2 linked regions of the Rhodopseudomonas palustris HaA2 genome follow. The protein of the gene in region 1 interacts with the protein of each later gene in a pairwise test. Links are inferred from orthologs where the notes say so. Each region holds a gene or a part of one and is shown in the gene's direction. Other genes may lie near its edges. The genes, in order: RPB_RS14145 and mobA.

Region 1 (3,103 bases):
TCGAACTATCGAGCGGCCGCCCGCGCCGCCTGCCGCCGGAATTTGCGCAGGTGTATCTGCCGGTGATGGTGCTGGCGAAGGATGACACCGGCGGTGCCGCCGCATCCGATCGCGCGTAACGGCGCGGCCTATTGCGCCGGCGGCGTCCGGCAATCCATCGAATACACCAGTTCGCCCCGAGCGGTACGGCCGATCGGCTGGCACGGCACATAGGCGCGGGCGGCAGCCGGTGCGGCTGCAGACGGCGCCGTTGCGGCGGCAGGCGGGGCCGCTGGCGCCGTTGCCTGCGCGGCCGGAGCAGCCGGCGCGACGGGTGCCGCCGTCTCAGGCGCGCTCACGGGCGGCGGCGCGTAATCCGGATTGGCGGACGGCATCCAGCCGCGACTCCAGTCGTGCCGGATCGCATAGGTGGTTCCGAACGCAATCAACCCGATCACGCCGACGATCCGCAGCAGCCATTTCGCAAAGTCGTCGCCCATCTGCGCACTCCAAGCTGTCCGCCGGACCCAAACCTCTCCGACCTTCCCGTCCTACCGCTCGCGCTGCAGTTCCCACAATTAGGATTTCGTTTGAACCACGCGGCAGCGGGGCCGGCGGACCACGCTGAGGATCTTGCGCAAGCGTCGCGAGGCACCTAAAGCCGTTTTCATGACACGCCACCCTCGCCTTGCCGGACCGGATCGGTCCGCCGCCAGCCCCGGAGCGAACCGATGGCGCTGATGCCGGTCGCTGATGCCCTTGCCGCCGTGCTGGATGGCGCCGCCGGGCTGCCCGAGGAGATGGTGGCGCTCGACGACGCACATGGCCGCGTGCTGGCGCGCGACCTGGCGGCGCTGCGGACGCAGCCGCCGCAGCCGATGTCGGCGATGGACGGCTATGCGGTGCGCGCTGCCGATGTCGCGGTTGCGCCGGCGCGCCTCACCGTAATCGGCGAGATCGCCGCGGGTCGGCCGGCCGAGCAATCGATCGGCCCGGGGCAAGCGCTGCGGATCTTCACCGGCGGCGTGATCCCCGACGGCGCCGATACCGTGGTGATCCAGGAAGACACGGTCCGCGATAGCGATCAGGTGACGGTTACCGAAGCCACCCGGCCCGGCCGCCACATCCGCCCCGCCGGGATCGACTTCACCGCCGGCGAAGTGTTGCTGCGCGCGGGCGATCGGCTCAGCGACCGCGACCTCGCACTCGCCGCCGGCATGAACCACCCCATGCTGCCGGTGCATCGCCGGCCGCGCGTCGCCATGCTCGCCACCGGCGACGAGCTGGTGATGCCGGGCGCGGCACTCGGCCCCGGCCAGATCGTCTATTCCAACGGCTATGCGCTGCGGGCCTTGGCGCGCAGCGAGGGCGCCGAGGTGATCGACCTCGGCATCGCCGCCGATACCATCGAGGCCACCCGCGCGGCGATCGCGCGTGCGCGCGACCTCGGGGTCGACCTGCTGGTCACCACTGGCGGCGCCTCGGCCGGGGACCACGATCTGGTCAAGTCGTCGCTGGAAGCCGAGGGCACCGACATTGCGTTCTGGAAGATCGCGATGCGGCCGGGCAAGCCGATGATGCACGGCCGGCTCGGCCCGATGCGGGTGATCGGCCTGCCCGGCAATCCGGTATCCTCCTATGTCTGCGCCTTCCTGTTCATGGTGCCGCTGATCCGGGCGCTTTGCGGGATCCGCGAATCGATGCACCGCCGCCAGCCGGCGCTGCTCGGCGCCGCCCTTACCGCCAACGACCAGCGCGAGGACTATCTGCGCGCCCGTCTGGCGCTGCGCGACGACGGACAATGGCTGGCGACGCCGGTCGACCGCCAGGATTCGTCGCTGCTGGCGCGGCTATCTGCAGCGCAGGCGCTGATCGTTCGCCCGCCGTTCGCGCCGGCGGCCGCGGCTGGCTCGCAATGTCTCATCCTTAAGCTTCCGGAATAGCGATCTGCGCATTTGTTGACCTCAAATTAAGAGGTTGCGGAACACATACTGAACATATAGTGTCCGTTCATGATTTGTTTCGAGTAGTTGCGCCTCGCCCGACTGTCTTCATGGCGCGATGAACGGACGGCACGACGACACGGCGATCGTCGCCAGACGTGGGGAATGATCGAGATGCTGACGCGTAAACAATTCGAGCTTCTGAAATTCATCAACGAGCGGCTGAAAGAAGCCGGCGTTCCCCCCTCGTTCGACGAGATGAAGGATGCGCTCGACCTGCGTTCCAAATCGGGCATTCACCGCCTGATCACGGCGCTGGAAGAGCGTGGCTTCATCCGCCGCCTGCCCAACCGCGCCCGTGCCATCGAGGTGATCAAGCTGCCCGACCTCGGCGGCAATAGCGGCGCTCGCCGCGGTTTCACCCCCAGCGTGATCGAAGGCAATCTCGGCAAGGTGCGGCCGCCGAGCCCGCAGCATGCCGAAGACGACTCCGATCGCAACGTCGCGGTGCCGGTGATGGGCCGGATCGCCGCCGGCACGCCGATCGAGGCGCTGCAGACCCGCAGTCACACCATCAGCGTGCCGCCGGACATGCTCGGTTCCGGCGAGCACTACGCGCTCGAAGTGCGCGGCGATTCGATGATGGATGCCGGCATCCTCGACGGCGACATGGCGCTGATCCAGCGCAACGAGAGCGCCGACACCGGCGACATCGTGGTGGCGCTGATCGACGAGGAGGAAGCGACGCTGAAGCGCTTCCGCCGCCGCGGCGCATCGATCGCGCTGGAGCCTGCCAATTCCGCCTACGAGGTCCGTATCCTGCCGCCCAACCGGGTGCGGATCCAGGGCAAGCTGATCGGTCTGTATCGCAAATACTGAGCCACGCGCCTTACTGAGCCACGCGCCGTCACGCCGCGGGCTCAGTCCTCGTCGTGCTGATCCAACGGCGCCGGCGTGGCATCGACCGGTGCGGGACGTGGACCCGCCCGCTGCGGCGGCGCGACGCCCGGCGGATCCCCGGCGGCAACGGCCGGCGCGGGCAACCACGGCCGGTCGCGCGCTATCGGCCGAACCGCCTCGGTCACGAATTCGCCGTCCCCGGCTGGATGTCGCCGCAGCGCCAGCGCGGCGCTGCCCGCGAGCATCTCCGTGCTGATCAGACGCGCCGCGCAGTCCGGCGG
Region 2 (3,080 bases), 1.1 Mb from region 1 along the record:
GTCTTGCCAGTTGGCGTAGGTGTTATGGATTCCGGGTTCGCTCGCTTGCGCGAGCGCCCCGGAATGACGAACGCTAGAGCAGCTCTGGTTTTGATGGAATCACCGCCGTCATCCTGAGGTGCCCGCTGGGCCGCGCCATGCGCGGCGCTGCGGGCCTCGAAGGATGAGCCGCAAACGCCTTGGCCGCATCCTTCGAGGCTCGCTGCGCTCGCACCTCAGGATGACGACACCGCACGCGAGAATGCCGCGTTGCTTCAATCATTCGATGAAGGGCTCTAGGACGTTTGTAGCGAGGGCGTTTGTCGACGGAGCTCAACCCTTCTTCGACGGCGTGCGCTTGCGGCCCGTCGCCGACTTGCGGGCCGCCGTCTTCTTCGTCTTCTCTTTCGACGACTTCTTGGTCGCCTTCTTCGCCGCCGTCTTCTTTGTGGTCGTCTTCGCCGACTTCTTGGTCGTCTTCTTCGTGGCCTTGGTGCCGGTCTTCTTCGCGCCCTTCTTGCTCGGCACTTTCTTGCCTTCGGCGCGCGCTTCCGACAGGCCGATCGCGATCGCCTGCTTGCGGCTCTTCACCGTCTTGCCGGAGCCGCCGCTCTTCAGCGTGCCGGACTTGCGCTTCTTCATCGCGCGCGCGACCTTGGCCGACGCTTTCTTCGCATATTTTCTGGCCATCAATTCCTCCCATGGAAACAAAGATCAATCGTCCGAGATGATCATTGGTTCCCGACCGCGCCGCTTCAGTCGTCGGCGCGATCGGCGGTAGCGGCCTTGGTGATGACGAACACGATCGCCGCTTCGGATCGTGTCGCGCTGTCGACCTGATCCCCGGTCTGCCGGATCAGCACCGGAATATCGATCAGCGACATCGGATCGGTGCAATGCACTTCCAGCCGGTCACCGCCGCGCAGCGCGGTCAGCGCCTTGCGCGTCTTCAGCACCGGCAGCGGACATTTCAGTCCGGTCAGGTCGAGCTTGATCGTTGTCATCGCCGCGGACGATGGCGAAGCGCGTGGCCTGCGTCAATCACTCCGCCGTTCGCCTTATTGCGGACGAGCGCCTCCGCCTGTACCACCATGAGGTGCCCCGAAATGTTCGGAAGACGCTCGATGGCCGACCCCCCCGCCCCACCTGCAATCATCCTCGCCGGAGGCCTGGCGCAGCGCATGGGCGGCGGCGACAAAGCGCTGCGCATGGTCGGCGGCCGAACTCTGCTGGCGCTGGTGATCGACCGCCTGGCATCGCAATGCGACATCCTGGCGCTGAGCGCCAACGGCGACCCGGCGCGGTTCGCGGACTACGACCTGCCGGTCATCGCCGATCCGGTCGATGGTTTTCGCGGTCCGCTCGCCGGCGTGCTCGCCGGGCTGGACTGGGTCGCCGAGCACCGGCCCGCCGCCCGATGGATGCTGAGCACGCCGGCGGATTGTCCGTTTCTGCCGCGCGATCTGGTCGCGCGGCTGCATCAGGCGCGGATCGATCAGCAGGCCGACATCGCCGTCGCCGCATCGGCCGGCCGCTCGCATCCGGTGATCGCGCTGTGGCCCGTCGGCCTGCGCATCGACCTGCGCCGCGCCTTGCTCGCCGACGACATCCGCAAGGTCGACCGCTTCACCGCGCGCTATCCGCGCGCGATGGCCGAATGGCCGGTCGAGCCGGCCGATCCGTTCTTCAACGCCAACACGCCGCAGGACCTCGCCGAGGCGGAGGGGCTCGCCATGCGCGAGCCGGACTGACGACGGCGATCACGGCGTCAGCACCGCGCGGCCGACCAACCGCCCCTTCTGCAGATCCATCAGCGCCTCGTTGGCCTTGGGCAGCGGCAGCGGCGTCACCGGAATCGGCGCGATCTTGTTGGCGCGCACCAGATCGAGCAGTTCCTGGGTCTCGCGCAGATTGCCGACATACGAGCCCTGAATCGTGATCGCGCGCATCGGGATGAACGGCAGCGCCCATGGCGCGCCGCCGCCGAACAGGCCGACGATCACCAGCTTGCCGCCTTTGGTGAGACAGTCGAAGCCGAGTTGCGCGGTCTGCGAATTGCCGACGAGGTCGAGCGCGCCACGCACCGGCGCGCCGGCCTTCTTGGCGATTTGCTCCAGCGCGTCGGGCGCCGCGCCGTCGACCGTCGCCATCGCGCCGGCCTGCTCCGCCGCCTCGCGCTTCCTGGCGTCGATATCGACCATGATCGCGCCCTTGCCGCCCATCGCCTTCAGCAGCGACAGCGCCATCAGCCCGAGCCCGCCGGCGCCGAACATCACGATCGGACCGTCGAAGGCGAATTCCAGCTTCTTCAGCGCGCTGTAGGTGGTGACGCCCGAACACGCATACGGCGCCGCGGTCACCGGATCGAGCCCGTCGAGGCTGAGCAGATAGCGCGGATGCGGCACGATCAGTTCGTCGGAATAGCCGCCGTCGCAATACACGCCGAGGAACCGCGGCTTGAGGCACATGTTCTCGTCGCCTTCGCGACACACCGCGCATTGGCCGCAGCCGATCCACGGATACACCAGCGCGACATCGCCGATCTTCGCATCCTTGGCGTCGGGTCCTGCGGCGACGATCTCGCCGACGGTCTCGTGCCCCATCGTCAGCGGCAATGCCACGCCGCGATCGGCCAGCGACAGCTTCTTGCGGCCGTGGCCGAGTTCGTAGCCGCCCTCCCAGATGTGCAGATCGCTGTGGCAGATGCCGGCGGCCTTGACGCGCAGCAGCACCTGCGTGCCGGTCAATTCCGGCGTCGGCCGGTTGTCTTCGCTAAGCGGCTGGCCGAAGCCCGAGACGCGAAAGCTCTTCATGGCGTGGTCTCCCCGATTTTTCTTATCGTCTAGATATGACATGGCGCAGCACAGCCGTCGACTGGCGCGACAATGCGCTCATCCTGCAGTGCGGAATTCCTGCGCGGTTTGCGAGACCAGCTCCGCGACCGGCACGATGCCGCCGACGCCCGAGGTCGAATGTCCCGCGCTCCAGATATCGCGCCAGCGTTGCGGCCGGTTCTCGCGCGCGCCGACGTCGATGTCCTTGCCGATGTCGATCGCGCCGCGTACCGGCAGATCGTCCGGGTCGAGTCCGGCAGCCACGAT

What was found.
Region 2: the proteins of RPB_RS14145 (region 1) and mobA interact in binary tests that used the Escherichia coli proteins (3 or more experiments, as listed by UniProt). The link is inferred for Rhodopseudomonas palustris HaA2 from one-to-one orthologs.

What each region holds. Positions count from the first base shown.
Region 1 is NC_007778.1:3,197,548-3,200,650, forward strand. The notes cover bases 31-2,816. They hold RPB_RS14145 (molybdopterin molybdotransferase MoeA), read left to right. Parts: upstream 31-710; coding sequence 711-1,922; downstream 1,923-2,816. Other genes in these bases: RPB_RS14135 (acyl-CoA thioesterase), read left to right, coding at 31-119; RPB_RS14140 (hypothetical protein), read right to left, coding at 129-479; lexA (transcriptional repressor LexA), read left to right, coding at 2,097-2,801. Outside these bases: more of RPB_RS14135, read left to right, coding at 1-30; RPB_RS14155 (ComEC/Rec2 family competence protein), read right to left, coding at 2,843-3,103. UniProt on the Escherichia coli protein: Catalyzes the insertion of molybdate into adenylated molybdopterin with the concomitant release of AMP.
Region 2 is NC_007778.1:2,134,592-2,137,671, reverse strand. What follows is about bases 145-2,907. They hold mobA (molybdenum cofactor guanylyltransferase MobA), read left to right. Parts: upstream 145-1,085; coding sequence 1,086-1,730; downstream 1,731-2,907. Other genes in these bases: RPB_RS09415 (NAD(P)H-dependent flavin oxidoreductase), read right to left, coding at 2,871-2,907; RPB_RS09420 (alcohol dehydrogenase), read right to left, coding at 1,740-2,792; RPB_RS09430 (sulfurtransferase TusA family protein), read right to left, coding at 735-983; RPB_RS09435 (DUF6496 domain-containing protein), read right to left, coding at 313-669. Also shown: more of RPB_RS09415, read right to left, coding at 2,908-3,080. UniProt on the Escherichia coli protein: Transfers a GMP moiety from GTP to Mo-molybdopterin (Mo-MPT) cofactor (Moco or molybdenum cofactor) to form Mo-molybdopterin guanine dinucleotide (Mo-MGD) cofactor.